DNA from 2 places in the Streptomyces sp. NPDC014889 genome. Region 1 is predicted to be linked to the other one. Evidence: riboswitches for the same ligand, from Rfam matches in the RefSeq annotation. Region 1 holds a riboswitch; the other holds the start of a gene.

Region 1 (15,629 bases):
CCGCCGTCCAGCATCTGCGCGAGTGCGGTTTCCGTGACCTGGAGCGGATGACGCTGATGAGCGACGGCGCCACGGTGTACGAGTGCACGTCGCCCGACGAGGTGCACGCCCTGCTCCAGGGCGGCCAGGGCATCTTCGGCATCGCCGTCGGCGTGGTGTGGCGCGATGTGGAGAGCGCGCTGTCGCAACTGCACGGCGAGCGCATCGACACCGGGGAGACGCTCGTGGGACCCAACCCGCGCGACGAGTTGGCACGGCGGCGCAACCGGGCCGTCTGAGCCGCCCCTCGGGCGGCTGCGGCCGCCCGGACCACCGGCCGACAGGCGACCCGGCCCGGTCCGTCCGGGGCGTTGTCAGTGGTGTGGTGCAGCATCGTAGATGTGAGAACCGCACCCACGATCCTCCATCTCGACATGGATGCCTTCTTCGCCTCCGCGGAGCAGGCGTCCAAGCCGAGCCTGCGCGGGAAGGCCGTGGTCGTGGGCGGTCTTGGACCGCGCGGGGTGGTGGCCACGGCGTCGTACGAGGCGCGTGTCTTCGGCGTCCACTCCGCGATGCCGATGGCCCAGGCGCGGCGGCTGGCACCGAACGCCGCGTACCTCGTGCCGCGCTTCGCCTTCTACCGCTCCATCAGCGAACGGGTGATGGGCCTGCTGCGGTCGCTGTCGCCGCTGGTGGAGCCGCTGAGCCTGGACGAGGCGTTCGTGGACCTGGAGGCCGGGGGAGCCGCCTGGGACGCGGAGTCCGCCCGGCTGGCGGGGATCAGGCTGCGCGCCGACATCCGGGCCGTCACGGGGCTGACGGGGTCCGTGGGGCTGGCCGCGTCCAAGATGCTCGCCAAGATCGGCTCCGAGCAGGCCAAGCCCGACGGTCTGGTGCTCATCCGGCCCGGCACCGAGCGGGCCCTGCTCGGACCGCTGACCGTGCGGACCCTGCCGGGCGTGGGCCCGGCCACGGGCGACCATCTGCGGCGGGCCGGGATCCACACCGTCGAGGAGCTCGCCGAGGCCGGTGAGGACGAACTCGTACGGCTGCTCGGCAAAGCGCACGGGCACGCGCTGTACGCGATGGCGCTGGCCCACGACGAGCGTCCCGTCGTCGCCGAGCGCGAGGCGAAGTCGGTCTCCGTCGAGGACACCTACGACGTGGACATCCACGACCGCGTCCGGGTCGCCCTGGAGGTGCAGCGGCTCGCCGACCGCTGCGTACGGCGGCTGCGCGAGGCCGGTCTGTCGGGGCGCACCATCGTGCTGAAGGTGCGCCGCTACGACTTCTCCACCCTGACCCGCTCCGAGACCCTGCGCGGACCCACCGACGACCCGGCGGTGATACGCGAGGCGGCCGCCCGGCTGCTGGACTCCGTGGACACCACCGGCGGCGTACGACTGCTCGGCGTGGGCGTGTCCGGGCTCGCCGACTACACCCAGGAGGACCTGTTCGCGCAGGCGGCGGGCGCGCGGGCCGCGGACACGGAGGCGGAGGGCGCCGAGGAGCGGCCCGAGGAACCTGCCGAGCAGCAGCCGGCGCCCACCGAGCGACGGTGGCCGTCAGGCCACGACGTGCGGCACGCCGAGTACGGTCACGGATGGGTGCAGGGCAGCGGTCTCGGCCGCGTCACCGTCCGCTTCGAGACCCCCGGCTCCGCGCCGGGCCGGGTACGCACCTTCCCTCTGGACGACCCGGACCTGGAACCGGCCGAACCCCTTCCGCTGGTTCCTCTGCTCCCTCCGGGTCCCGAGGTTCCTCCGGCTCAGCTCTCGTCCGGGCCCGAGCCGGAGCCCGCCAGTTTGCCGAAGTGGTGGTCCGGAACGGCCGGGGGAGGGGCCACGTCCAAGCCGTAGTGGTGGTAGAGCTGCAGTTCCTGCTCGGGGGACAGATGGCGGCCCACGCCGAAGTCGGGGGCCTCCTTGATCAGCGAGCGGTCGAAGGGGACGCGGAGGGCGCCCTCGACCAGTTCGCTGGGTTCCAGGGGGACGAAGGCGTCCCGGGAGAACAGGCCGGTGCGTATCGCCGCCCACTCGGGTACTCCGGTGGCGTCATCGAGGTAGACCTCGTCCACCGTGCCGATCTTGTGGCCGTTGCGGTCGAACGCCTTGCGGCCGATCAGGTTGCGCGGATCGATCTCCGTCTGCACTGTCCCTCCACATGGTCGCAACTCATCCGTAAGCACTACAAAAGAGCACATTCAGCATGGCGGCCACTCGAAGGCCCGTGCGGCTGCCCCGCTGGTACTCTGGGCAACGGCTGCTGACCCCGTGCGGGAGAGCCCTCCGGCACCACCGGGGGCGCCGAAGGAGCAAATCCTCCCCGGAATCTCTCAGGCCCACGTACCGCACGGACGAGGTCACTCTGGAAAGCAGAGCGGGTGTCGACGGCTTCCGCTCTCACCGACGGTGAAAACCGGAGCCCTCGGGCGGCCCGGTGAAACTCTCAGGTTGAGATGACAGAGGGGGAGGCCGTCGGGGCACCCGTGCCGTGGTGTCCCTCGAAGGTCGTGACAGACCAGGAGGCCTCCGCAATGACCGCCCAGCGCATTCCGCTCTCCGAGCTCGAACAGGGCATCCCCTTCGAACAGCGCCACATCGGGCCCGACCAGGAGGCGCGGGCGAAGATGCTCGCGCAGGTCGGCTACGGCTCGCTCGACGAGCTCACCGCCGCCGCGGTGCCCGACGTGATCAAGAACGCCGACGCCCTCGACCTGCCGGGCGCGCGCACCGAGGCCGAGGTGCTGGCCGAGCTGCGCACCCTCGCCGACCGCAACCAGGTCCTCGGCTCGATGATCGGACTCGGCTACTACGGGACCTTCACTCCGCCGGTCATCCTGCGCAACGTCATGGAGAACCCGGCCTGGTACACGGCCTACACCCCCTACCAGCCGGAGATCTCCCAGGGCCGCCTCGAGGCGCTGCTGAACTTCCAGACCGTGGTCGCCGACCTGGCCGGTCTGCCGACCTCCGGCGCGTCCCTGCTCGACGAGGGCACCGCCGCGGCCGAGGCCATGTCGCTGTCCCGGCGCATGGGCAAGAACAAGAAGGGCCTGTTCCTGGTCGACGCGGACGCGCTGCCGCAGACCATCGCGGTCATCCGGACCCGTGCCGAGCCGACCGGGGTCGAGGTCGTCGTCGCCGACCTCGGCGCGGGCATCCCCGCCGAGATCGCCGAGCGCGAGATCAACGGCGTGCTCCTGCAGTACCCGGGCGCCTCGGGCGCCGTGCGCGACCTCAAGCCCGTCATCGACCAGGCGCACGAGCTGGGCGCCCTGGTCACCGTCGCCGCCGACCTGCTCGCGCTCACCCTGCTGAAGTCGCCCGGCGAGCTCGGTGCGGACATCGCCGTCGGCACCACCCAGCGCTTCGGCGTGCCGATGGGCTTCGGCGGCCCGCACGCCGGCTACATGGCGGTGCGCGAGAAGTTCGCGCGCAGCCTGCCCGGCCGCCTGGTCGGCGTCTCCGTCGACGCCGACGGCAACAAGGCCTACCGCCTCGCCCTGCAGACCCGTGAGCAGCACATCCGCCGCGAGAAGGCCACCAGCAACATCTGCACCGCCCAGGTGCTGCTCGCCGTCATGGCCGGCATGTACGCGGTCTACCACGGCCCCGAGGGCCTGCGGGACATCGCGCTGCGCACCCACCGCTACGCCACGGTCCTCGCCGAGGGCCTCGCCGCGGGCGGTTTCGAGGTCGTGCACGGCGCGTTCTTCGACACGCTGACCGTCAAGGCCGAGGGGCGGGCCGCCGAGGTCGTCGCCGCGGCCCGCGAGGGCGGTGTGAACCTGCGCCTCGTCGACGCCGACCACGTCTCCATCGCCTGCGACGAGACCACCAACCGGGACCGGCTGCGCGCCGTGTGGGCCGCCTTCGGTGTCGGGGGCGACATCGAGGCGCTGGACGCGGCGGCCGGGGACGCGCTGCCCGAGGCGCTGCTGCGCGCCGACGCCTACCTCACCCACCCCGTCTTCCAGCAGTACCGGTCCGAGACCGCGATGCTGCGCTACCTTCGCCGCCTGTCCGACCGTGACTACGCGCTCGACCGCGGCATGATCCCGCTGGGCTCGTGCACCATGAAGCTCAACGCGACGACCGAGATGGAGCCGGTCACCTGGCCGGAGTTCGGGCAGCTGCACCCGTTCGTGCCCGCCGAGCAGGCGGAGGGCTACCTCACGCTCATCCGTGAGCTGGAGGAACGTCTCGCCGAGGTCACCGGCTACGACAAGGTCTCCCTCCAGCCCAACGCCGGCTCCCAGGGCGAGCTGGCCGGTCTGCTCGCCGTGCGCGGCTACCACCGGGCCAACGGCGACGAGCAGCGCACCATCTGCCTCATCCCGTCCTCCGCGCACGGCACCAACGCCGCCAGCGCCGTGATGGCCGGCATGAAGGTCGTCGTCGTCAAGACCGCCGAGGACGGCGAGGTCGACGTCGAGGACCTGCGGGCGAAGATCGAGCAGTACGGCGAGCAGCTGGCCGTGCTGATGATCACCTACCCGTCCACGCACGGCGTGTTCGAGGAGCACGTCGCCGACATCTGCGCACAGGTCCACGAGGCCGGCGGCCAGGTGTACGTCGACGGCGCCAACCTCAACGCCCTGGTGGGCCTCGCCAAGCCGGGCCACTTCGGCGGCGACGTCTCCCACCTGAACCTGCACAAGACGTTCTGCATCCCGCACGGCGGCGGCGGTCCCGGCGTCGGCCCGGTCGGCGTGCGCTCCCACCTGGCGCCGTACCTGCCCAACCACCCGCTGCAGCCCGGCGCCGGCCCGGAGACCGGGGTCGGCCCGATCTCGGCCGCGCCGTGGGGTTCGGCCGGCATCCTGCCGATCTCCTGGGCCTACGTCCGCCTGATGGGCGGCGAGGGCCTCAAGCGGGCCACGCAGGTGGCCGTGCTCAGCGCCAACTACGTGGCCAAGCGCCTGGAGCCGCACTACCCGGTGCTCTACACCGGTCCCGGCGGCCTGGTCGCCCACGAGTGCATCATCGACCTGCGCCCGCTGACCAAGGCGACCGGCGTGACCGTGGACGACGTGGCCAAGCGGCTGATCGACTACGGCTTCCACGCGCCGACGATGTCGTTCCCGGTGGCCGGCACGCTGATGATCGAGCCGACCGAGTCGGAGGACCTGGCCGAGTTGGACCGGTTCTGCGACGCGATGATCGCGATCCGCGCCGAGATCGAGAAGGTCGGTGCCGGCCAGTGGGCCGAGGACGACAACCCGCTGCGCGGCGCCCCGCACACCGCCGCCGCGCTCGGCGGGCAGTGGGAGCACGGCTACACCCGTGAGGAGGCCGTCTTCCCGGCCGGGGTCTCGGCGGCCGACAAGTACTGGCCGCCGGTGCGCCGCATCGACCAGGCCTTCGGCGACCGCAACCTCGTCTGCTCCTGCCCCCCGCTGGACGCGTACGAGGACTGAGTGAGCGGTTCGTGGGCTCCCGTCCGACCCGGGCGGGAGCCCACGGGCTTTTCCCGCCGTGTCACACGGTGGCCAGGGACACCTCGGTCGACTTGATCAGGGCGGTGACGCGCGTGCCCTCCGCCAGGCCGAGTTCCGCGGCGGCATCCGTGGTGATCGCGGCGGTCAGCTCGCCGCCCTCCACACCGACCCGGACGGACGCCATGGCCGCGCCGAGGGTGATCCGGCTGACGGTGCCCGGCAGCCGGTTGCGGATGGACAGGCCCTCCACCGGCCCGGTGGCCAGGGACACCTCCGTCGACTTCACCAGGGCGCGCACGGCGGTGCCCTCGGTCAGCCGCAGGTCCTCGACGGCGTCCCGGGTGATCGCGGAAGTGAGCTGTCCGCCTCCGTCCAGGCGCACATGAACGAGGGCCATCGCCTCGCCGGGAGTGACGGAGGTGACCGTGCCGGGCAACTGGTTGCGGATGCTCAGGCTCATGGGGGGTGCCTCGCGGGGGTGGGGGGACGTGATGATCACCCACCGTAGGGCGGCCGGTGCCTCAAGCCGGGTAGGCGTGGGTCTGCGTCGCCTTGACGGTCGCCCAGACCGCCGCGCCCGGGTGCAGGTCGAGTTCGGCGGCCGCGACCGTCGTCAGGTCCGCGGTGAGGGCGAGCTCGCCCGTCAGGTCGGCGCGGATCTGGTCACCGTGGGTCTCCAGACCGGCGACCTCGCAGTGCCACAGGTTGCGCGCGCTGGAGCCGGAGGGGCGGTCCCGGAAGAGAGTGACCGCACTCGGCGGGAAGGCCACGAACACCGCTCCCGACAGCTCCTCCGCGATGGTGACGGCGGGACCGGACGCGAGACGGACGGTGTGGCCCTCCGCCTCCCCGCGGTAGAGGTTCAGACCCACCAGTTGCGCGACGTAGTCGGTGCGCGGACGGCGGGCGATCTCCGACGGGGTGCCCTCCTGCACGACACGGCCGTGCTCGACGACGACCAGCCGGTCGGCCAGCACCATCGCGTCCAGCGGGTCATGGGTGACCAGGACCGCGACGGCCTCGAACTCGGCGAGGTGCCGGCGCAGCTGGGCGCGGACCTCGAGACGGGTACGGGCGTCGAGGGCGGCGAGCGGTTCGTCGAGCAGCAGCAACCGGGGCCCGGTGGCCAGGGCGCGGGCCAGGGCCACCCGCTGCGCCTGGCCGCCCGAGAGGCGGCGGGGCTTGGCGCCGGCGTGGTCGGCCAGGCCCATCCGGTCCAGCCAGCGCGCCGCCTGCGCGCGGGCCTCGGCCCTGGACGCGCCCCGGCAGCGCGGTCCGAAGGCCACGTTGTCCAGGGCCGACAGATGCGGGAACAGCAGGTAGTCCTGGAAGACCACACCGACCGGGCGTGCCTCGGGCGGCGTGCGGTCCAGCGCGGCGCCGTCCAGGCGCAGATGGCCGCCGGTGAGCGGCACCAGGCCCGCCAGGGCGCGCAGCGCCGTCGTCTTCCCGGCGCCGTTCGGGCCGAGCAGCGCCACCACCTCGCCCGGGGCGGCGGTGAGCGCGACGTCGAGGCGGAAGGCGCCGCGGTCGACGACGAGGCGGGCGTCCAGGCCCTCCCCGGGCGCGCCCCCGGAACGCACGCCGGCCGGGGTCCGGTCGATGTCGGTCATGAGATGAACGTCCTGGATACGGGGCGGGTCGGGATCGGCGGCGGCGTCATCACGAGGCCGTCATCCAGCGGTCCCGCAGACCCGCCAGTACGGCGATCGACACCGCGAGCAGGACCAGGCTCAGGGAGATCGCCGCCGCCGGGTCGTTCTGCAGGGCCAGGTAGACGGCCAGCGGCATGGTCTGCGTACGGCCGGGGAAGTTGCCGGCGAAGGTGATCGTGGCGCCGAACTCGCCGAGCGCCCGCGCCCAGGCGAGCACGGCGCCCGCGGCGATGCCCGGCGCGATCAGGGGCAGGGTGACCCGGCGGAACGCGGTGAAGCGTGAGGCGCCCAGTGTGGTGGCCGCCTCCTCGTAGCGCGGGTCGGCGGCCCGCAGCGTGCCCTCGACGCTGATCACGAGGAACGGCATGGCCACGAACGCCTCCGCGACCACCACCCCGGCCGTGGTGAACGGCAGTGTGATCCCGAACCAGGAGTCCAGCCACTGCCCGACGACGCCGTTGCGTCCCAGGGCCAGCAGCAGGGCCACACCGCCCACGACGGGGGGCAGTACCAGCGGCAGCGTGACCAGGGCGCGTACGAATCCGCGTCCGGGGAAGTCCGTACGGGCCAGCAGCCAGGCCAGTGGGACGCCGAGCACCAGGCTCACGGCGGTGGCGGCGGTGGCGCTGATCAGGGACAACTGGAGCGCCTGCCACACCTCGGCGCTGGTGAGCTGGTCCGGGAGGCTGCGCCAGGGAGCCCGGATCAGCAGGGCGAGCAGCGGCAGCAGCAGGAAGGCCAGGCCGACCAGGGCGGGGACCAGCAGAGGCAGTGGCGCGCCGCCGAGCGCGCGGCCGCGCCCGGACCCGTTCCTCCGGGTCACGGCACGGGCCTCGTCGGTTGCGGTCACGGCTTCAGGAACCCGGCCCCGGTCAGGACCTTCTGGCCGTCGGCCGACGTCACGAGATCGATGAACGCCTTGGCCGCCGTTGCGTTCGGCGCGTTCCCCAGCAGGGCGATCGGGTAGTCGTTGACGGCCTCGGACGACTCGGGGAACTCCACGCCCTGGACCCGGCCGGCGGCGGTCTTCACATCCGTCTTGTAGACGAGGGCCGCGTCGGCCTCCTTCAGCTCGACCTTCGTCAGGGCGCTCTTGACGTCCTGCTCGTAGGAGACCGGGGTCAGCTTGAGGTGGCTCGCGTCCAGCACCTTCTGGGCGGCGGCGCCGCAGGGCACGGTCTTGTCGCACAGGACGACCTTCAGGCCGGACCTGGTGAGGTCCTTGAGCGAGGAGACCTTGTCCGGGTTGCCGGGCGCGGTCGCGATCTCCAGCTGGTTGCGGACGAAGGTGACCGGTGTGCCGGCCGCCTCGCTCTTGTCGGTCACGATCGCCATGGTCTTGGGGCTGGCGGCGGCGAACACGTCGGCGGGGGCACCGGAGGTGATGCTCGCGGCGAGGCTGTCGCTGCCGCCGAAGTTGAAGGTGACCTTGGTGCCCGGGTGCTGCTGCTCGAACTCCTTGCCGAGCGTGGTGAAGGTCTCCTTCAGCGAGGCGGCGGCGAAGACGGTCACGGTGCCGGACAGCTTCGGCGCGGAGGACGCCGACGCGTCGGATCCGGCCTCGGACGAGCCGTCGGAGGACGAGGAGGAGCAGGCGCTGAGGCCGAGCAACGCCGCGGCCCCCGCCACTCCCGACTGCAGCATTCTGGTCCGTCGCGTGGAACGGGTCATCACGGTTCTACTCCTCTGGCTCTGCACGGAAGAAGCTGTCGCGCCCTGCCACGGCCGATTGACGGCCGTGAAGCGATCATACTGCCGCAATTGCCAGGTGTAAGGCCCCTGTTGCATCGCATGAGCCGGTGACGCGCCATGGATGGCTTGCATGTGCGTTTGCACGGGGCGGTCGTTCGGGTGCGGACCCTGCGGAGGTGATGGCCGGGATCTGGTCTGGTGGTCCCAGCACGGGGTGGGCGTCGCCTTCGCCTGCGCCACCAGCGGAATGCAGTACCACCACTTCACCGGACCGCGCCTGTACGACGTGCTGTCCGCGGCCGGACCCGGGTTCGACCCGGCCCTGCGCAAGGACCGGCAGCTCGACGGCGACGGTCCCCAGCTCGTCCTGCCGCGGGACCGCTGCGGCGCGCGATACGCCAGCGGCGTACGGGCGATCCGTGTGGACGGCGGCTACCGCGCGCCGGCCCGGCGTGATCCGAACGAGAGACTCTAGGCGCGGTCGATGTGCACGTTCGTCGACTTCACGCGGGCGGTGGCCTCCATACCGACCTCCAGGCCCAGCTCCTCCACCGCCTCCCGGGTCAGCAGGGAGACGAGGCGGTGCGGGCCGGCCTGGATCTCCACCTGGGCGGCGACGTCGCCGAGTTTGATGGCGGTCACGATGCCGGCGAAGGCGTTGCGGACCGACGTGTACGAGGGACCTTCCTCGCCGCCGCCGCTCCGGGCCAGCTCGACCGAGAACGCGGCGAGGTCCCGGCCGTCGATGAGCCGGCGTCCGCTGTCGTCGCGGTGGGTGGCCATCCGGCCCGCGTCCGCCCAGCGGCGCGCGGTGTCCGGGCTGACGCCGAGCAGCCGGGCCGCCTGCCCGATCGTGTAGGACTGCATGCCGGTCACGATAGGGCCGCAGGCGGGGTGACGCGGACCTGGGGGTGGGCCGTTCGCGGGCGCGGGCCGGCCGGTGGGCACCCGCCGCCGTCCGGCGCGGCTCAGCCGGTGTGCACCCGAGGGCGCTTGGCGCGGTCCGGCTCCGCCTCGCGCAGCACCTCGCGGGTGACCGGCGCGACCTCGCCCTGTCCGAAGAGGAAGAAGCGCAGGAAGTTGGCGAACGGGTTGCCCTCGGTCCACTCGAAGTAGATGTGCGGGGTGCGGTCGGTCATCTCCCGGACATGGAGGAGGAGCGCGGCCAGGGCGTTCGGGACGGACGCGGACTCCATGGCCAGGACCCGGTAGCGGTCGTGCTTGACCTCCCCGCGCACGGACAGTCCGGCCTCGAACTCCGACGGGTCGGTGACCGTCACCTCGACGAAGACGAAGTCCTCCGTGAGCGGGATGTCGCTGTCGCTGCGGATCTGCTCGATCTTGTCGCGGTACTCGGCCTTGTCCTGCCGCTCCGGCTCCTTGGCGATGAACCGGATCTTGCGGCTGGCGATGTCCCTGACGAACCGTTCCGCCATGCCGTCGAGCGTCACGCTCGTCACCCGCAGCTCGAACGAACGGGCCAGCCGCGACAGCAGCGAGACCAGCATGATCCCGGCGATGAAGCAGCCGCCGATCTTCACACCGTCGGGACGCTCGATGATGTTGACGACGGTCGTGTACAGGAACACGGCCGCGATGATCCCGAACGCGATGGTCCAGTTGTGCTGGCCGGCTCTGCGGGCGGCGATGGTCACCGCGATCGCCGCGGAGCTGATCAGCACGAGCACGCCCGTGGCGTACGCGCCGCCCTGCTTGTCGACGTTGGCGTCGAAGATCCAGGTGACCAGGAAACCGATCAGGGTGAAGACGATGACCATCGGGCGGACCGCCCGTGCCCAGTGCGGGGCCATTCCGTAGCGGGGCAGGTACCGCGGCATCAGGTTGAGCAGCCCGGCCATCGCGGAGGCGCCCGCGAACCACAGGATCAGGATGGTCGAGACGTCGTAGACCGTGCCGAAGGTGTTGCCGAGGTACTGGTGCGCCAGGTAGGCTAGGGCGCGGCCGTTGGCCTGGCCGCCGGCCTTGAACTCCGGCGCCGGGATCAGCAGCGTGGTGATGAAGCTGGTGGCGATCAGGAAGCAGCTCATGATCAGCGCAGCCGTGGTGAGCAGCTTCCTGGTGTCCCGGATACGGCCGGTGGGACACTCCTCGGTGTCGTCCGGGTTGCCCCGCACGTGCGGCATGACGGCGACGCCGGTCTCGAAGCCGGACAGGCCGAGCGCGAGTTTGGGGAAGACGAGCAGGGCCACGCCGACCATGAGGAAGACGTTGCCGTGCTGGGCGGTCAGCGCGCTGGTCCAGTCGGTGACCACGTGCTCGGCGGTGAGGACGTGCCACAGACCGACCGCCACCACGACGGCGTTCAGCGCGAGATAGATCCCGACCAGGACGAAGGCGACACCGATCGCCTCCACGAAGCCCTTGAGGAAGACCGCGCCGAGCAGTGCGATGAGCAGGAGCGTGATCAGCATCTGGTGGCTGTGCATCGCGGCCGTCAGATGCGGGTTCTCCACCAGGTGGGTCGAGGCGTCCGCGGCAGACAGCGTCATGGTGATCAGGAAGTCGGTGGCGGCGAAGCCGAGCAGGGCCAGCACGAACAGCTTGCCCTGCCAGAACGACAGCAGCCGCTCCAGCATGGCGATCGAGCCCGCGCCGTGCGGGCTCTCCGACGCCACCCTGCGGTACACCGGCAGGGCGCCCGCGAGGGTGACCAGAACCAGCACGAGGGTGGCGATCGGCGACAGCAGTCCGGCCGCCAGGGCAGCGATGCCCGGCTGGTAGCCGAGCGTCGAGAAGTAGTCCACACCGGTCAGACACATCACCCTCCACCACCGCTGTCCCTTGTGCGGGGCCTCCGGCAGGGCGTGCGGGGCCTGCTGGAGGCCCTTGCCCATGTCGGACAGGCCCTCCAGCATCCAGGCGCGCAGACGACTGGGAGGGTGCTCGGTGGTCGCCATGCCCCTGCTCCTGAGGTGTGGCTCGCGTCCGGACCGGCCCCACGGACCGGGCCGTCATGCGGACGGATCACCAGCGTATGCGGAGAGTAACGCAGGGGCTCCCGAGTACCCGACTGAGCAGGCGTCAACCTTTCGGCAGGACCGGCGCTGGGGACCCCGACGTCACCTCATGACCAGCGGACACGCAGGTTTTGCCGTGCCTTGAGCCGTTCGGGGGAGAGACGGCGGCGGAACCCCGCGGCGGACACCCAGCGTCATGACTCCAGTCCCGAGACCCGGAACACCGCCAGCGCGGTCTCCCGGTCCACCTGCTCGGAGATGTCGCGCAGCTCCTCCGTCCCGCACCGGAGCCTGCCCGCGGCCACGCAGTGCCGGGCGTCCTCGTCGAGGCGGTACCAGACGTCGGGATGGTCCACCAGGACCTCGGGATCCAGCTCCACCCGCCCGCCGAGGGAGTCCAGCAGCACCAGCCGGCGGCAGACACCGTCGACCGCGCGCACCGACACCAGCAGGTCGGTACGGACCAGCCGGCTGCGCATCAGTGACCGGGAGGCGATCCAGCCCCGGCCGGCGCGGACGCGCGGCGGGCACAGCACCACGAAGAGCAGCACCGCGAGCGTGCACCAGAGCACGCCGCGCCACCAGGTGAGACTGCCCGTGCCCCAGTCGATCAGGAGCAGCAGGGCGAGCAGCGCCGCGGAGCAGCAGACCGAGGTGCGCAGCTCCCGCGCCCACGGGTGGGTGCGGGCCGTGCGGCCGGGTTCCCGCGGCACCGGGTCGGTGCCGGCTCGCTCGTCGTCGCGGAGTCCCATGTGTTCGACGTTAGAGCCCCCGGAGGGCTTCGGCACCTGCCTTTGACACGCCCCTGACGCGCCCGGACCGGTTCTTGACGCCACTTCGCCGCCGCTGCCGGGGGCGCGTCGTCAGGGGCCCGTCAAGGGTGGGTGTGCCGCCGTATGGGAGCCGTCAACGGTGGTCGGAATCGGTCGGAGGAGGTCGTTTCCTCGAATCGTCGATGTCCGTTCGTCCCTCGTCCCAGGAGTTCGCGATGGCTGATGTGGCCTTCGTCGTCGTCACGCTCGCGGTGTTCGCGCTCGTGGCCCTCGCCGTCAAGGGGGTGACGAAGCTGTGACCGCCGAGAACATCGTCGGCCTGGTCGTGGCCGTCGCCCTGCTGGGCTATCTCGTCCTCGCCCTGATCTTCCCGGAGAGGTTCTGAACCGCGTCATGGGTCCCGGACTCGCCGGAGTACTCCAGCTCCTCGCCCTCATGGCCGCGCTGGCGCTCGCCCACGTTCCGCTCGGCGCCTACATGGCCGGCGTCTACCGCTCGCGGCGCCACCTGCGGGTCGAGAGATGGATCTACCGTGCCACCGGCGCCGATCCGGACGCGGAGATGCGCTGGCCCGCGTACATCCGCGCCGTGCTGGCCTTCTCCCTGGCCGGTGTCCTCTTCCTGTACCTGCTCCAGCGGATCCAGGGCGTGCTGCCGCTCTCGCTCGGCTTCCGCTCCGTCGCCCCCGCCCAGGCCTTCAACACCGCCGCGTCCTTCGTCACCAACACCAACTGGCAGTCGTACGCCGGCGAGCAGACCATGGGGCACGTCGTGCAGACCGCCGGTCTGGCCGTGCAGAACTTCGTCTCGGCGGCCGTCGGCATGGCCGTGGCCGTCGCCCTGGTGCGTGGCTTCGCACGGTCGCGCACCGGGGAACTGGGCAACTTCTGGGCCGACCTGGTGCGCGGCACCGTGCGCATCCTCCTTCCGTTGGCCGCGGTCGCCGCGATCGTGCTGGTGGCCTGCGGGGTGATCCAGAACTTCTCCGGGATCCACGAGGTCGGCCAGTTCTTCGGCGGCGCGCAGCAGTGGAACGGCGGCGCGGTGGCCTCCCAGGAGGCCATCAAGGAACTGGGCACCAACGGCGGCGGCTACTTCAACGCCAACAGCGCCCACCCCTTCGAGAACCCGACCCCGTTCTCCAACCTCTTCGAGATCTTCCTGATCCTGGTGATCCCCTTCGCGCTGACCCGGACGTTCGGCGTCATGGTCGGCTCGGTCCGGCAGGGCTACGCGATCCTCGCGGCGATGGCCACCATCTGGCTCGCCTTCGTCGCCCTGCTGATGTGGACCGAGTTCGCCCACCACGAAGGCGCGCTGCGGATCGCGGGCGGCGCCATGGAGGGCAAGGAGGTCCGCTTCGGCGTCGGCGCCTCCTCGATCTTCGCGGCGTCGACCACGCTCACCTCGACCGGCGCCGTCGACGCCGCGCACTCCTCGCTCACCGGGTTCGGCGGCGGGATCGCGATGCTCGGCATGATGCTCGGCGAGATCGCACCCGGCGGTGTCGGCTCCGGCCTCTACGGCATCCTGATCATGGCGGTCGTCGCGGTCTTCATCGCCGGTCTGATGGTCGGGCGCACCCCTGAATACCTGGGCAAGAAGATCGGCTCCCGCGAGATCAAGCTGGCCGCCGTCTACATCCTGATCACCCCGGCGCTGGTGCTGGTGTTCAGCGCCCTCTCGACGGCCCTGCCGACCCCGCCGCACTCGGCGCTCAACCCGGGCGCGCACGGATTCTCCGAGGTGCTCTACGCCTACACCTCGGCCGCGAACAACAACGGCTCCGCCTTCGCCGGACTGAACGCGAACACCGACTGGTTCAACACCACGACCGGGCTCGCCATGCTGCTCGGCCGCCTCCTGCCGATGGTGTTCGTCCTCGCCCTGGCCGGCTCCCTCGGCGCACAGCAGCCCGTGCCGGTCACCGCGGGCACCCTGCGCACCGAGAAGCCGCTGTTCACCGGCATGTTGGTGGGCGCCGTCCTGATCGTCGTCGGTCTGACCTACTTCCCGGCCCTCGCCCTGGGCCCGCTCGCCGAGGGGCTGGCGTGATGACCGTCTCCGCAGAGAGCCACAAGACCCCACAGCGTCACGAGACCACACAGAACCACGAGGACTCCATGTCCGCAGCCACCAGGACCCGGGCACCCCACAGCGACGTGCCCACCGGGCACCCGTCCGCCAGGAGCCGGGTCGGTGCCGGTCTCTTCAACGCCCGGCAACTCGTCGGGTCGCTGCCCGACGCCTTCCGCAAGCTCGATCCGCGGGTGATAGTCAAGTCACCGGTGATGTTCGTGGTGTGGATCGGCTCGCTGCTGACCACCGCCTTCTCCCTCACCCGGCCGGGCGACTGGTTCGGCTGGGCGATCAGCGCCTGGCTGTGGCTGACCGTCGTCTTCGCCAACCTCGCGGAGGCGGTCGCCGAGGGCCGGGGCAAGGCGCAGGCGGAGACCCTGCGCAGGGCCAAGACCGACACGGTGGCGCACCGGGTGGACGGCACCGAGGTCCCCGGCACCGCGCTGCGCGTCGGCGACCTCGTCGTGTGCGAGGCGGGCGACGTCATCCCCGGTGACGGGGACGTCGTCGAGGGCGTCGCCTCGGTCGACGAGTCGGCCATCACCGGGGAGTCGGCGCCGGTGATCCGCGAGTCCGGCGGCGACCGGTCCGCGGTGACCGGCGGCACCAAGGTCCTGTCCGACCGCATCGTCGTCAAGATCACCACCAGGCCCGGCGAGACCTTCATCGACCGGATGATCGGCCTCGTCGAGGGCGCCGCCCGGCAGAAGACGCCCAACGAGATCGCGCTGAACGTCCTGCTGGCCTCGCTGACGATCGTCTTCCTCCTCGCCTGCGCGACACTGCCGCCGTTCGCCGACCGCGCCGGTACGCACCTGACCATGGTCGTGCTGATCGCGCTGCTGGTCTGCCTGATCCCGACAACGATCGGCGCGCTGCTGTCGGCCATCGGCATCGCCGGCATGGACCGGCTGGTCCAGCGCAATGTGCTGGCGATGTCGGGGCGGGCGGTGGAGGCCGCGGGCGATGTGTCGACGCTGCTGCTGGACAAGACCGGCACGATCACCCTCGGCAACCGCAGGGCCGC
Region 2 (15,629 bases), on a different contig from region 1:
TCGCGGGACTTCGACGACGTCCTGGTGCCCGGCACCGGCCATGTCAGCGCCAAGCAGCTCGACAAGCTCACGCCCTGGCCGCTGGAGGAGGCCCGGCCCTACCAGGAGGAGTACCTGGCGGGCTTCCAGACGGTGCGCTACGACATCGAGCCCGAGTCCGGCCTGGAGACGGCCAAGCAGCGGATGGCCGAGGTCATCGAGGGCGACTGCCGCAGCGACATCGGCGGCGACGAGCAGCGGGTCGAGTCGGTCGACACCCACTACTCCGACGTCACCTTCAAACTGATGCTGCTGCCGGTGTGGTTCCTGACCTACCTGCACGCCGGGCGGACCTGGCAGGTCACGGTGAACGCCCGCACCGGCGAGGTGGTCGGCGAGCGCCCGTACAGCACCGGCAAGATCGTCGCCGCCTCGCTCGCAGCGCTCGCGGTGATCGCGCTGGCCGTCTGGCTGATCGCCAGAAGGTAGCGGCCGCACGACGGCACGGGCCGGACCTCGTCAGCACTCGATGATGTTCAGGGACTTCTCAGGGACAATCCGCGACCGGTCCCGCTCCAGCCAGGTGTCCATGATCGCGAGGCCTCGCTGACCGGCTCCCGGCATGAAGTGAGCATAGTGGGTGAGCGTGGTGGTGGACGAGGAGTGCCCCAGCCATGAGGAGACGCTCACGAGGGACTCGCCCGCCTCGAGCTGCACGCTGGCGTAGGTGTGGCGCAGGACTTGGAACATGTCCTCGCGGCGCGCGGAGTAAAGCTTGACCCTCCAGCTCCGGTCGTTCCAGGTCCGGTAGTAGATCCGGTTGCCGTGCGAGGTCGTCAGCACCAGCCGCACGGTTACGGGCTTGCGCTGCCGGGCCTCCAAGGCGTTGGCCGGGGGCTCCGGAGCACGCCACGGCAACGTGCACGGGGTGGGCGGGTAGCGCCGGCAGTGCTCGCCCAGACCGAAGGCCTCTCCTTGGCGTAGCCCGAGCCCGAGACCGAGGTCGACTGCCAGCCGGTAACGGTCCTGGAGGTGAAGCCGAACAGCGTCGACGATCGGGCGGGTCCACGCCTTGGCCTTCTTGTCCAAGGCCCGCGGAGGCTTGATGCTTCGGTGCGCCTTGGTCGGGTTTCGCAGCAGCCGCTGGTCGTCGACCGCGTTGCCGGGGATCGCCGAGAGATGCCGCTAGATCACCTCGGCCGTCGAGCTCTCGACAAGGGTCAGCAGCGAGGCCGTGAAGGACCGCAGCCCCGAGGCGTCTATCTCACGAAGGGGAAGGTCCCCGAGGAGCGGGATGATGTGGTTCCGGATGCGGCTGGCCATCGGGCCCTGGGTCGAGGGCTCGTCGGTGCGGCTGGGCCACCAGTGGTCGATGATGTAGTCGGCGAGCGATATCTCACCGTCCCGCGGGTCGACGACCGTTCGTTCGACACCAGCGAGGACGCGAAGCAGTGGCTGGCCACGGCGAAGACCACACCGGCCATTCGGTGGTTCTCCGTGCTGTGGTGTGTTGTGGGTCGGTTGGTGGCAACGCTCGTAGCGGCCGGGGCTTATCCAGGCCGCGGACGGTCTTTTCCTGGTCTTTTCGAAAGGGCGCTGGTGCTACCAGAGGGACCTGGCGCGGCGTTGAGGCTTGCACGCAAGGGGGTTGAGGGCGGGGTTCGACCGGGAGTCGGCCTGCTCCTGGGCTCGTACCCACGCGTCAAGGGCGGAGACGCGGTACATCACGCGACGTCCCATGCGAAAGCTGGGAGGGCCCTGACGGCGATGGCGCCAGACGTAAAGGGCGTTGGGGGAGAGGCCGAGATGGTCGGCGGCCTTCGGGAGGGTCAGGAAGGCGGTCTCGAGGGGGCCAGTGGAGTGCTGCATCCGTTGAATTCCTGCCGTAGCTGAGGCGTTGACAGGAACAGAATCCACAGAAAGAGCGATTTGGGCGTGCCGGACCTCTCTGGTAACACGAGAGCCCGCCCGGAGGAGGCCAGGATCATGAGGCGCGTCCGTCGGAGGTCGAGCGTCGGCCTGGACCGGAGATTTTGAGGACATTCATGAGTGTCGGGTCACGCGCAAGTAGCCTTGCCGCTCTTGGTCGGCTCCAGCCACGCCTTGTTGGCGGGAAGTTTTACCGGTTCGTGCGCGATCGGGTCCCACAGCACGATAGTGCTGCCTGCGACGTTGATGAGCAGGTAGGGACGATCCGGGTTCAGCGCGGGGCCCTCACCAGGGATGTTCCCGAGCTCGGCGGTCGTCCGTACGCACGTCCAGGAAGGTTCGACGCCGAAGTACGCCGGCGATTTCGTGCCGCGTTCGGCAGCGGCCTTGGTGCGTTCGACAGCCTGGCTGGTCGAGTCCAGGGCTATTCCGGCCGTGGCGGCCAAAAGGGCAACGAAGATGAGGGCATTCAGAACGACGTTCGTGCGCTCGCCGGGCGCTGCGTAGAAGTGGTGGCGGTGCCGGGCGATGCCCCACCAGGCAGGGACGATCAACACGTAGGCCAGCATCGATACGAGCTTCAGCGAGGCGATGAACTGCCAGAGTGGCGGGACGTCGAGATCGTCGACGCTCAGGTCCAGCCCGTCGGCGTACAGGGCGTGGAGCACCGATCCCGCTGCCACGAAACTCGAGATCAGCAGCGTGGTGACGAGGGGGACAGCCCATCCGACCCATTCACCCCACGTCCACTGCCGTACCAGGAGCCAAAGTCCCGCGACCACCCCGAGAACGAGCACGGTGTAGGACATCGTGGAGGGCGTCCAGGCTTCGCTGCCGAGAAGTCCGCGCCCGGCAGCCGTCAAGAAGCCGGACGCCAGGAGGACCAGTACCGCGCCCATTGCCTTGCCGTCGGGGAAGAGCCGCCAACCGGCGTGTGCTGCTCTCACAGCGCCGGTAAGCGCGACCAGGGCCCAGAACCACAGACTTGCCGGTACTGCATGGGCTGCCAAGGCGAGGGCCACAGCCGGCATAAAAGCCCACACGACGGCATGAAGGGCCCGGCGGTTGCCTTCCTCCTCCGGCCAGCGGCGCACCGGGTCCTTCCACATGCCGTCCAAGGGACGGACGGCGACTCTTGAACCGGCCGTCGGGTTTCCGGTACGTGCCAAGCGCAGGGCTTGTCGTGCGGGGCCGGTTATGAGGCCACCGACGTCGTAGGCGCCGCGAGCCATGGCCCAGTTGGCGACGTACCGGCGCCAAGGCGAGTCGAGGGCGCGTCGTCTGGCCTGAGCGTCGATGATGCGCCAACGGGAGCGTGTCTCCCGGTCCCGATGCAGGCGTTCGGCACGTAAGACGTAGGCTTCCAGCCCTGCGGCCTGCGCCACCTTGCGGATTCGATCGGCCGCACCTCGGTCACATCCCTTGGCGATACCGAAGAGGCGCACTTCGATCTCGTAGACCCGGGAGTCGGGAGACGGGTCAACGGCATTCCCCAGCGGTCCTTGACCAGAGGGGTGTTCGCCGCGGATGGGCCAGCCTTGCTGAAGAAACCGCTCCTTGGCCTCCTCCCAGTCCTGCTGACCACCGCGGACTTCGACGAAGGCCCGCACCCGCTGGTCATAGCGTGCCTGCCCCATCGGCCGCTCCCTTGCATGGCACCTTGTTCGGCTCCCGCCGGATCTGTTGTCTCCGACGGGTTCGGAGTGTATGGGCTGTCTGTGACATCGCGCGTGGGGAGCCGGGAGCCGTTGCCAGAGGCGACTCTTCAGCGTAGGTATCATCAACCGTGATCGCCCTCGACAGGGACCTGGGGCAGCGGTCCTCCTCGGTCTCTTCGGGGAGATCGTGGATCCAACTGGTCAGCTGGATGATCCCGGCCGCGGAGAGGAGCCGGCAGCCGTCGATCGTGTCCTGCACCGTCGCGTTCTTGGTCATGAGCTTGAGCATGCGGTCGGAGCCGGACTCGCAGCCGACGAAGATCGCGCTGAAGCCGACGTCACGAAGCCGCTCCAGCTCGATGTGTCGGGCGAGTTGGACGATGTCCGGCAGCCGGGACCCCAGGGACTGAGGGGCTTTCCATCGCGTAAGCAGGGAAGGCACCGACAGCACTGAAAGAAGCAAACGCGCTGGTCAGTGCCCGCTCCCTCAGCACTCGATGATGTTCACCGCGAGCCCGCCCCGGGCCGTCTCCTTGTACTTCACCGACATGTCCGCGCCGGTCTCCTTCATGGTCTTGATGACCTTGTCGAGGGAGACCTTGTGGGAGCCGTCGCCGCGCATGGCCATACGGGCGGCGGTGACGGCCTTGACCGCGGCCATGCCGTTGCGTTCGATGCAGGGGATCTGGACCAGACCGCCCACCGGGTCGCAGGTGAGGCCGAGGTTGTGCTCCATGCCGATCTCGGCGGCGTTCTCGACCTGCTCGGGGGTGCCGCCCAGGACCTCGGCGAGGGCGCCCGCCGCCATCGAGCAGGCGGAGCCGACCTCGCCCTGGCAGCCGACCTCGGCGCCGGAGATGGAGGCGTTCTCCTTGAAGAGCATGCCGATCGCGCCGGCGGCGAGCAGGAAGCGGACCACGCCGTCCTCGTCCGCGCCGGGGATGAAGTTGATGTAGTAGTGCAGGACCGCCGGGATGATGCCGGCCGCGCCGTTGGTCGGGGCGGTGACCACCCGGCCGCCGGCCGCGTTCTCCTCGTTCACCGCCATTGCGTAGAGGGTGATCCACTCCATCGCGCGGGCCGTCGCGTCGCCCTCGGCGCGGAGCTGGCGGGCGGTGACGGCGGCGCGGCGGCGCACCTTCAGACCGCCCGGCAGGATGCCCTCGCGGGACAGGCCGCGTCCCACGCACGCCTGCATCACCCGCCAGATCTCCAGCAGGCCCTCGCGGATCTCCTCCTCGGTGCGCCAGGCCCGCTCGTTCTCCAGCATCAGCGAGGAGATCGACAGGCCCGTCTCCTTCGTCAGGCGCAGCAGCTCGTCGCCCGAGCGGAAGGGGTACTTCAGCACCGTGTCGTCCAGCTTGATGCGGTCCGCGCCCACCGCCTCCTCGTCCACGACGAAGCCGCCGCCGACCGAGTAGTACGTCTTGGCCAGCAGCTCGGCGCCGGAGGCGTCGTACGCCCACAGGGTCATGCCGTTGGCGTGGTAGGGGAGCGCCTTGCGGCGGTGCAGGACCATGTCGTCGTCGTAGGAGAACGCGATCTCGTGCTTGCCGAGCAGGCTCAGCCGGCCGGAGGTCCGGATCGTCTCGACCCGCTCGTCGGCCGTCTCCACGTCCACCGTGCGCGGCGAGGCGCCCTCGAGGCCGAGCAGCACCGCCTTCGGCGTGCCGTGGCCGTGGCCCGTCGCCCCGAGGGAGCCGTACAGCTCGGCGCGGACCGACGCGGCCCGCTCCAGCAGGTCCTCGTTGCGCAGCCGGCGGGCGAACATGCGGGCCGCCCGCATCGGGCCGACCGTGTGGGAGCTCGACGGGCCTATGCCGATCGAGAACAGGTCGAAGACCGAGATGGCCACGGTGACTCCTCAAGACGGGGTGGTGCTGGGGGTGCGAGGGGCGGGGCGCCGCGCACGGGCCGGGTTCTCCGGCCCGCACGCGGCACTCCTCGGAACGGGACTTACTTGTTCAGACCCGGGTACAGCGGGTGCTTGTCGGCCAGGGCGCGCACCCTGGCCTTGAGGGCCTCGGCGTCGTAGGACGGCTTCAGCGCCTCGGCGATCACGTCCGCGACCTCGGTGAAGTCCTCGGTCGTGAAACCGCGGGTGGCCAGGGCCGGCGTGCCGATCCTGAGGCCCGAGGTGACCATCGGCGGGCGCGGGTCGTTCGGGATCGCGTTGCGGTTGACGGTGATCCCGAGCTCGTGCAGGCGGTCCTCGGCCTGCTGGCCGTCCAGCTCGGAGTCGCGCAGGTCCACCAGGACCAGGTGCACGTCCGTGCCGCCGGACAGGACGTCCACGCCGACCGCCCGGACGTCGCCTTGGACCAGGCGCTCGGCCAGGATGCGGGCGCCGTCCAGGGTACGACGCTGGCGCTCGCGGAACTCCTCGCTCGCGGCGACCTTGAAGGACACCGCCTTGGCGGCGATTACGTGCTCCAGCGGGCCGCCCTGCTGACCGGGGAACACCGCGGAGTTGATCTTCTTGGCCAGCTCGGCGGTGGACAGGATGACACCGCCGCGCGGGCCGCCCAGCGTCTTGTGGGTGGTGGTGGTGACCACGTGGGCGTGCGGCACCGGGTTCGGGTGCAGGCCCGCGGCCACCAGGCCGGCGAAGTGCGCCATGTCGACCATGAGGTACGCGCCGACCTCGTCCGCGATCCGGCGGAACGCGGCGAAGTCGAGCTGCCGCGGGTAGGCGGACCAGCCGGCCACGATCAGCTTCGGCTTGGACTCCTTCGCCAGGCGCTCCACCTCGGCCATGTCGACGCGGCCGTCCTCGCCCACGTGGTAGGCGACGACGTCGTAGAGCTTGCCGGAGAAGTTGATCTTCATGCCGTGGGTCAGGTGCCCGCCGTGGGCGAGGTTCAGACCCATGATCGTGTCGCCGGGCTTGAGCAGCGCGAACATCGCGGCCGCGTTCGCCTGCGCGCCGGAGTGCGGCTGCACGTTGGCGTGCTCGGCGCCGAACAGCTCCTTGATGCGGTCGATGGCGATCTGCTCGACCACGTCGACGTGCTCGCAGCCGCCGTAGTAGCGGCGGCCGGGGTAGCCCTCGGCGTACTTGTTGGTGAGGACCGAGCCCTGCGCCTCCATGACCGCCACCGGGGCGAAGTTCTCGGAGGCGATCATCTCCAGCGTGGACTGCTGGCGGTGCAGCTCGGCGTCGACCGCGGCGGCCACGTCCGGGTCGAGCTCGTGCAGGGGAGTGTTGAGAACAGTCATGTGCGTGTGTCCGATTCTCAGCCGGCCGTCTCGGCGGCGTACTCGTCGGCAGTGAGCAGGTCGGCGGGCTCCTCGGCCAGGCGCACCTTGAACAGCCAGCCGCCCTCGAAGGGCGCGGAGTTCACCAGCGACGGGTCGCTCACCACGTCCTCGTTGATCTCGGTGACCTCACCGCTGACGGGGGAGTACAGGTCGGACACCGACTTCGTCGACTCCAGCTCGCCGCAGGTCTCGCCCGCGGCCACCGTGTCGCCGACCTCCGGGAGCTGGGCGTAGACGACATCGCCGAGCGCGTTGGCCGCGAACTCCGTGATGCCGATCGTCGCCACGCCGTCCTCGACGGGCGACAGCCACTCGTGCTCCTTGCTGTAGCGCAGATTCTGAGGGTTGTTCATGGCCAGAATTCTCCTGTACGCGGGTCAATGGTGATGAATGGGGAGGGCGAAAGGCGCGCGCGGCCAGGGGTGACGTGCCTCACGTCGCCCCCGTGACGGCTACGACGGTGTCACGCGCGCCGCTTTGTCACTTCTGCCGCTTGTAGAAGGGCAGCGCCACGACCTCGTACGGCTCGTGGTTGCCCCGGATGTCCACACCGACACCGGCCGTGCCGGGAGCGGCGTGCGCGGCGTCGACGTACGCCATGGCGATCGGCTTGCCCAGGGTGGGGGAGGGGGCGCCGGAGGTGACCTCGCCGATCACCTCGCCGCCAGCGACGACCGCGTACCCGGCGCGCGGGACGCGGCGGCCCTCGGCGACCAGGCCGACGAGCACCCGGGGCGGTTCGGCGGCGGCGCGCTCGGCGGCGGCCAGCAGGGCCTCGCGGCCCACGAAGTCGCCCTCCTTCTCGAACTTGACCACCCGGCCGAGGCCCGCGTCGAAGGGGGTCAGCGAGGTCGACAGCTCATGCCCGTACAGCGGCATGCCCGCCTCCAGGCGCAGCGTGTCCCGGCAGGACAGACCGCAGGGGACGAGACCCGCGTCCGCGCCGGCCTCGGTCAGCGCCTGCCACAGCTTCTCCGCGTCGCCCGGGGCCACGAACAGCTCGAAGCCGTCCTCGCCGGTGTAGCCGGTGCGCGCGATCAGGGCGGGGACGCCGGCGACCGTGCCGGGGAGGCCGGCGTAGTACTTCAGGCCGTCCAGGTCGGCGTCGGTGAGGGACTTCAGGATGCCGGCGGACTCGGGGCCCTGCACGGCCAGCAGCGCGTAGTTGTCCCGGTCGTCGCGGACCTCGGCGTCGAAGCCGGCCGCCCGCTCGGTGAGCGCGTCGAGCACCACCTGGGCGTTGGAGGCGTTGGCGACGACCATGTACTCGGTCTCGCCGAGCCGGTAGACGATCAGGTCGTCCAGGATGCCGCCGTCGGCCTGGCAGATCATGGTGTAGCGGGCCCGGCCGAGACCGACCGTGGCGATATTGCCGACCAGGGCGTGGTTCAGCAGCGCGACGGCCTGCGGGCCGGTGACGGTGATCTCGCCCATGTGGGACAGGTCGAAGAGGCCGGCCTTCGTCCGCACGGCGATGTGCTCGTCGCGCTCCGAGCCGTAGCGCAGCGGCATGTCCCAGCCGGCGAAGTCGGTCATCGTCGCGCCGAGCGAGCGGTGCAGCGCGTCGAGCGCGGTGCGGCGGGGTCGGTCGGGTTCGGTACTGCTCATCGGACGGTCTCCCAGGCATGACAGGCGAGGACGGATCGTGTCCTCCCCATCTGTCATCGGAACCTGAGAGGTTCGCCATGACCGCCGTCGGACGGACGGACCACGGCTTGCACCTTGGGTGGAGCCACTGCGCCAGCGGCCCGCTTTTCAGATGTGCCTCGCCCGCGCGGTAACGGTGCCTGAGAGATTCAAGGGAGGTACTTGCTCCTTCGGCGCCCCAGCGAGACGGCTGGGGACTCTCCCGCGCGGATTCAAGCGGCCGATATGCAGTTGCGCGCACATCATTGCACGCCCGGCCCGCTTCGCGGCAGGTCGGCATCCGTGACCGACCTGTGGCAGTACGTGCACGGAAACGCGGCGCTCGCACATTACCTTCTCTTTACGTTCGCTGGGAGGAATGATGACGACGCGCAGGACGGCCTTATCCGTGACGGCCTTGTCCACGACAGCCGTGACCGCGACGCCGGCGCACGCGATGGCCGAGGCCTCCGCGCCCCTGGTCCGCGACCTGCGGGACCGGTCCGGCCGTGGCCCGCGGACGCTGCGCTTCGGCCCGCGCGACCTCGTCGTGGTCACGGGCCTGCCCGGCAGCGGCAAGTCCACGCTGATGCGGCGCGCGGTGCACGGCGTCCGCGTCGACTCCCAGGACACCCGCGACCGCTGGGACGCCCGCCTGGCCGCGCACCTCCCCTACGCGCTGTACCGCCCCCTGGTCCGCCTCGCCCACTTCGCGACGCTCCGGCGCGCGCTGCGCTGCGGGGCGGCGCTCGTGGTCCACGACTGCGGCACCCAGCGCTGGGTACGCGCCTGGCTCGCCCGCGCCGCCCGCCGCCGCGGCGCCACCCTGCACCTGGTCCTGCTGGACGTCACCCCCGCCATCGCCCTGACCGGCCAGCTCGCCCGGGGCCGCGCCGTCTCCCGCCACGCCTTCCGCCGCCACCGCCGCACCACGACCGACCTGCTCCGCACCCTCGAACGAGACACCCTCCCCAGCGGCTGCGGCTCGGCGACCCTCCTGGACCGCACCGCGGCGACACACCTGCACCACATCGAGTTCGGCCCCTGAGGGCGGCCCGCCGCGCCGCCCGGAGCACGAAAGCCGCGAACGGCACCGCACGCCGGCCACCGACCCGGCCCACGGCGCCGGCCACCGGGCAGGGGCCGCCCGCGGACGCCGCGGCGTGTGCACGTACCGCGCCGCTGTCCGCGCCCGCCGAGCCCGGGGCTCGTCCGCCGATGCTGCGGCGTGGTGCACGCACCGCCCCGCTGCCCGCCCGCCGGGTGTGTTCCGGCTTGCCCCCGCTGTCCGCCCGCCGGGCCTGGGGGCCCGCCCGCCGACGCCGCGGCGTGGTGCGCGCACCGCCCCGCTGTCCGCGCCCGCCGGGCGTGTTCCGGCTTGCCCCCGCGCGACCGCCCGGCGCACCGGACCCGTACCGGCGCCGTGCGTGCCGTGCCGGCCACCGGGACGGTGACGGTACTCGCCGGGTAGGGGCGGGCCTGGGAGTTTTCGTGAGGTTCGGGCGCGTACCCGATAGCCTTTCGGCCACAGCAGTGGTTCACAGCAGGCGGTAGCAGATGGACTTCCCGGCGGACTTCTCCGCAGACCTTCCGGCACAGGCGCACTCCCATCCGCACGGCGGATGGCCCGGCAACGAGCTGGAGGAGGTGCTGTCCGCCTCCCTCGGCGTACCGTCCGCCGGCGGCCGGATCGTCGAGGTGCTCGGCCGCAGCTTCCTCTGGGTGCCCCTGCCCAACGGCGGCGGCCCGCGCAGCGGCCCGCTCGACCTGCCCACGCTGGACATCGACGGCCAGGCGTACGTGCCGGTCTTCAGCTCCGAGGAGCAGTTCCGCCAGGTCGTGGGCCCGCACATGGCGTACACCGTCGCGCCCGCCCTCGAGTTCGCGCGCGGACTGCCCCCGCAGGCCGGCATCGCGCTCAACCCGGACGGCGTGGTCGGCGTCCCGCTGCCGCCGGCCGCCGTGGCCGAACTGTGCCGGGCGGGGCACACCCCGCTGGACGGCCCGTCGGGCGGCGGCCGCGTCCGCCTCTTCGAACCGGACTGGCAGGACGACCCGGTGGACTTCCTCGCCGCCGCCGGCGCCGAGTTCGCCGCGACCGGCGTGGTCAGCACCGCCCGCCGCTGCCTGGCCGTCGTCGAGACGGACGAGCCGGTCATGTTCATAGGCGTCGAACTGTCCCAGTGGGACGGCGACCCGCAGGCCGGCCCCCTGGACGCCCTGGGCCGCGCCCTGGCGGGGAACCCGGCCAAGTGGCCGGTCAACCTGGTCCTCCTGGACGTGGCCCAGGATCCCGTGGCGGACTGGATGAGGGAGAACGTCCGCCCCTTCTACCAGCACGCCCACTGAGTCCGGCCGGGGACGCGGGAAGCGCACACGATCCGCGGTCGGCGGCGCACGGCGAGTCCCCGGCCGCCGGACGGCGGCTTAAGCTAGCCCTGCCGTCACTTTCCGCCTGCCCGCCGGGCGGACGGCGGGAAGGTGACGACAGGACCCGGACCCACGGCTCGGTCGAAACGTCGGTTGTATGGAGGGGCGGTACAAGTGAGCGCCAGCGGCACCACGGCCGGACAGGTCGAGCAGACGCTGCGCCAGGTGACGCCCGGGCGTTACGACGCCTACGAGGCGCTGCTGCGCGCCCTGGCGACCCCGTCCTCCGGCCAGGTCTGGATGCTGCTGTGGCACGGCCAGGCCGGCTCCCCCGACGCCCAGTACGGCCACATGGAGGTCGACGGGCACGGCTACGCGCCCTGCGTGACCTCCGCCCAGGAGCTGTCGGCCAGCGGCTGGAACCGTTCGTACGAGGTCGTGGACGGTCTCGACGTGGCCCGCACCCTCTACCCCGACCACTACGGCCTCTGGCTGAACCCGCACGCCCCGGGCGGCGGCGTCGGCATCCCCTGGCTGGACCTGCGCCGCATCGCCACCGGCCTGGACCGCCAGCCCGCGGGCCCGCTCTCCCTGTCCGAACCCGCCGTCGAGGCAGCGAAGTTCTACGCGCTGCTCACGCAGAACGCCCAACGCACCCCGGCCCTGCGCTCGTTGCGGCGCGCCTGGGTGCAGCCCGCGTTCGGGGCGCCGTACCTCGCCATCGGCCTCGACGTGTACGACACCTCGCCGCCGGCCGTCGACTCGGTGCGGATGATGATGCAGCAGTCCATCGGCGCCGTCCCCGACGGGCTGCCGGTGTCGACGGTCGCGATGTCCGACGAGTACGACCCGGTCGCGATGTGGCTGCGCGCCAACTCCCGCCCGTTCTACGACCGCGAGAGCCAAGCACCCCCGGCGGCCGGGTACCCCCGCCCCGACCAGTGGGCCTACTGAGCGCGTTCGTCATCCAGCGGTTCGGACGGAAACGCGCACCCGATCCCGGTCGCCGGCGCCGCCCCTGACACGGGCGCTTTCCTGGACCGAGTGGATGTATCGCGCCATGCTGACCGCGCCGAGCGGTCAGGGCGCCGGGCGTCGGCGGGACACCGGCGCCGGGTCCCCGCCCGTGGCCGCCACGCCCCGCCGGGACCCTCTCCCGAAGCGCCGGGAAGTCCGGTTGCCGGGGCGACCGGACTTCCGTGTCGAGACGCTGGTGAGGACCGCTGCGTCGCGCCGGGACGGGCCGGGGTGCGCCGTGCCGGAACGTCCGTTCACCGGTGCCGGAGCTCCCGCCGAGCGGGTCGTGCCCCCGGTGCGGGAAAGGCCGTCCGCAAGGCTCTGAGCAGGGCGTATCCGGTCCGCGGGTACCGGACGAGAAAGCGCTGTTCGTCTGGTTTGTGATCTCCGCAGGGGGGCCAAGTCGTGCCGTGATCCGGCCAGTTGGGTGGAGCGGAGCACGTTCGAGAGGCGCTACCCTGTGTCCGGATAACGGAAACCCCCAACCCGCATCACGTTTGCGCATCCATTCACGGTCAGCCCTGGCGAGTGATCGCCGGCCCGTTGAAGACTCGCCTCGCGGATGCAGGGCCTTCGATCCTGTGATCGAACCATTCGGGGGATCCGCCGGACAGTCGTGCCGCATCCGTCTGCCGCCATCGCGCAGCAGGCAATCGAACCAAAGCCGTCCACAGCGGCGGGGAAAAGGCCGGTCACCACCGGCGAGAGGGGTCAGGTCACTGTGACCGCACCGATCGAGACCACCGGGGCGGCAGCCGAGACGCAGCCGGAGGCTGTGCTCGCTGGTGCCGGCAAGGGGCGGATCGAGGGCCGTTCCCTCGGACAGATCGCCTGGACCCGGTTCAAGAAGGACAAGGTCGCGGTCACCGGTGGCGTCATCGTGCTCCTGCTGATCCTGCTCGCGATCCTCTCGCGTCCCATCCAGGCCGTGTTCGGGCTCGACCCGAACGCGTTCAACCAGGATCTGATCGACCCCAACACCTCGCTGCCCAACGGCGCCTGGGGCGGCATGAGCGCGGACCACCCGCTGGGCGTGGACCCGAAGTTCGGCCGTGACATCGCCACCCGCATCCTCGAGGGATCCTGGGTGTCGCTGGTCGTCGCGTTCGGCGCGACGATCCTGTCCAACGTCATCGGGGCGATCATGGGCGTCGTGGCCGGCTACTACGGCGGGCGCGTCGACACGATCATCAGCCGTCTGATGGACACCTTCCTCGCCTTCCCGCTGCTGCTGTTCGCGATCGCCATCTCCGCCACCCTGCAGGGCGGCGCGTTCGGCCTCACCGGGCTGCCGCTGCACCTCAGCGTGCTGATCTTCATCATCGGCTTCTTCAACTGGCCCTACCTGGGCCGGATCGTCCGCGGCCAGACGCTCGCCCTGCGCGAGCGCGAGTTCGTGGACGCCTCCCGGGGCATGGGCGCCCGGGGCCCGTACATCCTGTTCCGGGAACTGATGCCCAACCTGGTCGGTCCGATCATCGTCTACTCGACGCTCCTGATCCCGACCAACATCCTCTTCGAGGCCTCCCTCAGCTTCCTCGGCGTCGGCATCCAGCCCCCGCAGGCCTCCTGGGGCGGCATGCTCCGGGAAGCGGTCACGTTCTACGAGGTCGACCCTCAGTACATGATCGTGCCCGGGCTCGCCATCTTCGTGACCGTCCTGGCGTTCAACCTGCTCGGCGACGGTCTCCGCGACGCTCTCGACCCGCGCAGCCGCTGACTACAGCTGCCGAGAGCCCAACAAGTTTCCGAACAATGGAGGGGAACCCGCCCATCATGCGAAGGTCAGCGCTGGCCGCGGTTGCGGCCATCGGCTCTGTCAGCCTGCTTGTCGCAGGTTGCAGCAAGGCCGATGACAACAAGAACGACAACGGCACCAAATCGGCTGGGGCCGACGCCGCGACCAAGGGGGTCGTCAACGCCTCCAGCAAGAAGGGCGGCACCCTCACCTACGAGATGTCCGACGTCCCGGACTCCTTCGACCCGGGCAACACGTACTACGCGTACATGTACAACCTCAGCCGGCTGTGGGCCCGCCCGCTGATGACCTTCAAGCCCGGCGCCGGCACCGAGGGCAACACCCTCGTCCCGGACCTGGCCGAGGGCAAGGGCACCCCGAGCGACGGCGGCAAGACCTGGACGTACAAGATCCGTTCGGGTCTGAAGTACCAGGACGGCACGCCGATCACCACGAAGGACGTCAAGTACGCCGTCGAGCGGTCGAACTTCGCGCGTGACGTGCTCTCGCTCGGCCCCAACTACTTCCAGCAGCTCCTCAAGGGCGGCGACAAGTACAAGGGCCCCTACAAGGACAAGAGCGCCAAGGGCCTGTCCTCCATCGAGACGCCGGACGACACCACCATCGTCTTCCACCTGAAGCAGGCCTTCCAGGAGTTCGACTACCTGGTCGCCGCCCCGGAGACCGCTCCGGTGCCTCAGGACAAGGACAAGGGCGTCGACTACGTCAAGAACATCGTGTCCTCGGGCTCGTACAAGTTCGAGAGCTACTCCGAGGGCAAGCAGGTCGTCCTCGTGCGCAACGAGAACTGGGACGCGAAGACGGACTCGCTGCGCACGCAGCTTCCGGACAAGATCGTCGTCAACATGAAGGTCAACCCGGAGACGATCGACAAGGACGTCCTCGCGGGCGACGCGATCGACCTCGTCGGCACGGGTGTCCAGGCCTCGACCCAGGCGCAGCTCCTCAGCGACCCGAAGAAGCGGGCCAACACGGACAACACCTTCGGTGGCCGCCTGGTCTACATGGCGATCAACACCAAGGTCGCGCCGTTCGACAACGTCGAGTGCCGCAAGGCCGTGCAGTACGCGATCGACAAGGCCTCGGTGCAGACCGCCGAGGGCGGCCCGATCCGCGGTGAGATCGCCTCCACCGTCCTGCCGCCGGACATCACCGGCTACGAGAAGTCGGACGTCTACGCGACCGCGGACAACAAGGGCGACGTGGCCAAGGCCAAGGAGCACCTGAAGGCCTGCGGCAAGACGTCGATCACGACGAACATCTCGGCCCGCTCCGACCGCCAGCAGGAGATCGACGCCGCCACGGCGATCATCAACTCGCTGCAGAAGGTCGGCATCAAGGCCACCCTCAAGCAGTACCCGTCGGGCAAGTACTTCACCGACTACGCGGGTGTCCCGAAGGTCACGAAGAAGCAGAACATCGGTCTGATGATGATGCAGTGGGGTGCCGACTGGCCCTCGGGCTACGGCTTCCTGCAGCAGATCCTGAACGGCGAGGCCATCAGCCAGTCCGGTAACACCAACCTGTCGCAGTACGACAGCAAGGAAGTCAACGGCCTGCTCTCCAAGGCGATCGCGACGCAGGACGACGCCGCGCGCAACGCCCTGTACGCGCAGATCGACAAGAAGACCATGGACGACGCCGTGATCGTCCCGCTGACCTACTTCAAGGTCCTGTTGGCCCGCCCGCAGAACGCCACGAACCTGGTTTCCTCGGCGGCCTGGAGCGGTCAGTACGACTACCTCAACATCGGCACCACGAAGTAGCAGCCCCGGAAGGCAGGTGAAGGCATTGGTGCCCGCGGGCTTTACAGCCCGCGGGCATCGGCGCCGGCCCCGTGATCTCGTACATCCTCCGCCGGACGTTCGCAGCAGTGATCCTGCTGCTGGTCGTCTCCGCGGTCACCTTCGCCATCTTCTTCCTGCTGCCGCGGCTCGCCGGTCAGTCCGCTGACCAGCTGGCGCAGCAGTACATCGGCAAGAGCCCCTCCAAGGCCGACATCATCGCGGTCAAGCACAACCTCGGTCTGG

What was found. A riboswitch is a leader RNA that binds a small molecule or an ion and turns the genes downstream of it on or off. The one in region 1 is predicted to bind glycine.
Region 2: linked by a shared signal. The riboswitch ahead of gcvT (glycine cleavage system aminomethyltransferase GcvT) and the one ahead of gcvP (aminomethyl-transferring glycine dehydrogenase) in region 1 are both predicted to bind glycine.

Annotation. Positions count from the first base shown of each region.
Region 1 is NZ_JBIBWH010000017.1:162,031-177,659, reverse strand. It holds gene ACF09J_RS30195 (MerR family transcriptional regulator) at 1-278, shown strand, start outside; gene ACF09J_RS30190 (DNA polymerase IV) at 381-1,841, shown strand; gene ACF09J_RS30185 (PRC-barrel domain-containing protein) at 1,751-2,134, opposite strand; glycine riboswitch at 2,249-2,343, shown strand; gene gcvP (aminomethyl-transferring glycine dehydrogenase) at 2,519-5,404, shown strand; gene ACF09J_RS30175 (molybdopterin-binding protein) at 5,466-5,885, opposite strand; gene ACF09J_RS30170 (ABC transporter ATP-binding protein) at 5,947-7,038, opposite strand; gene modB (molybdate ABC transporter permease subunit) at 7,088-7,930, opposite strand; gene modA (molybdate ABC transporter substrate-binding protein) at 7,927-8,751, opposite strand; gene ACF09J_RS30155 (hypothetical protein) at 8,903-9,247, shown strand; gene ACF09J_RS30150 (helix-turn-helix transcriptional regulator) at 9,244-9,639, opposite strand; gene ACF09J_RS30145 (amino acid transporter) at 9,741-11,690, opposite strand; gene ACF09J_RS30140 (hypothetical protein) at 11,945-12,502, opposite strand; gene kdpF (K(+)-transporting ATPase subunit F) at 12,819-12,908, shown strand; gene kdpA (potassium-transporting ATPase subunit KdpA) at 12,917-14,578, shown strand; gene kdpB (potassium-transporting ATPase subunit KdpB) at 14,647-15,629, shown strand, end outside.
Region 2 is NZ_JBIBWH010000011.1:34,668-50,296, forward strand. It holds gene ACF09J_RS22465 (hypothetical protein) at 1-468, shown strand, start outside; gene ACF09J_RS22470 (hypothetical protein) at 499-1,068, opposite strand; gene ACF09J_RS22475 (hypothetical protein) at 1,165-1,302, opposite strand; gene ACF09J_RS22480 (helix-turn-helix transcriptional regulator) at 1,582-2,022, opposite strand; gene ACF09J_RS22485 (hypothetical protein) at 2,037-3,545, opposite strand; gene ACF09J_RS22490 (radical SAM protein) at 3,526-4,008, opposite strand; gene ACF09J_RS22495 (L-serine ammonia-lyase) at 4,054-5,421, opposite strand; gene glyA (serine hydroxymethyltransferase) at 5,523-6,785, opposite strand; gene gcvH (glycine cleavage system protein GcvH) at 6,803-7,180, opposite strand; gene gcvT (glycine cleavage system aminomethyltransferase GcvT) at 7,308-8,435, opposite strand; glycine riboswitch at 8,593-8,689, opposite strand; gene ACF09J_RS22515 (AAA family ATPase) at 8,836-9,501, shown strand; gene ACF09J_RS22520 (enhanced serine sensitivity protein SseB) at 10,011-10,802, shown strand; gene ACF09J_RS22525 (enhanced serine sensitivity protein SseB C-terminal domain-containing protein) at 10,998-11,777, shown strand; gene ACF09J_RS22530 (ABC transporter permease) at 12,562-13,560, shown strand; gene ACF09J_RS22535 (ABC transporter substrate-binding protein) at 13,596-15,365, shown strand; gene ACF09J_RS22540 (ABC transporter permease) at 15,437-15,629, shown strand, end outside.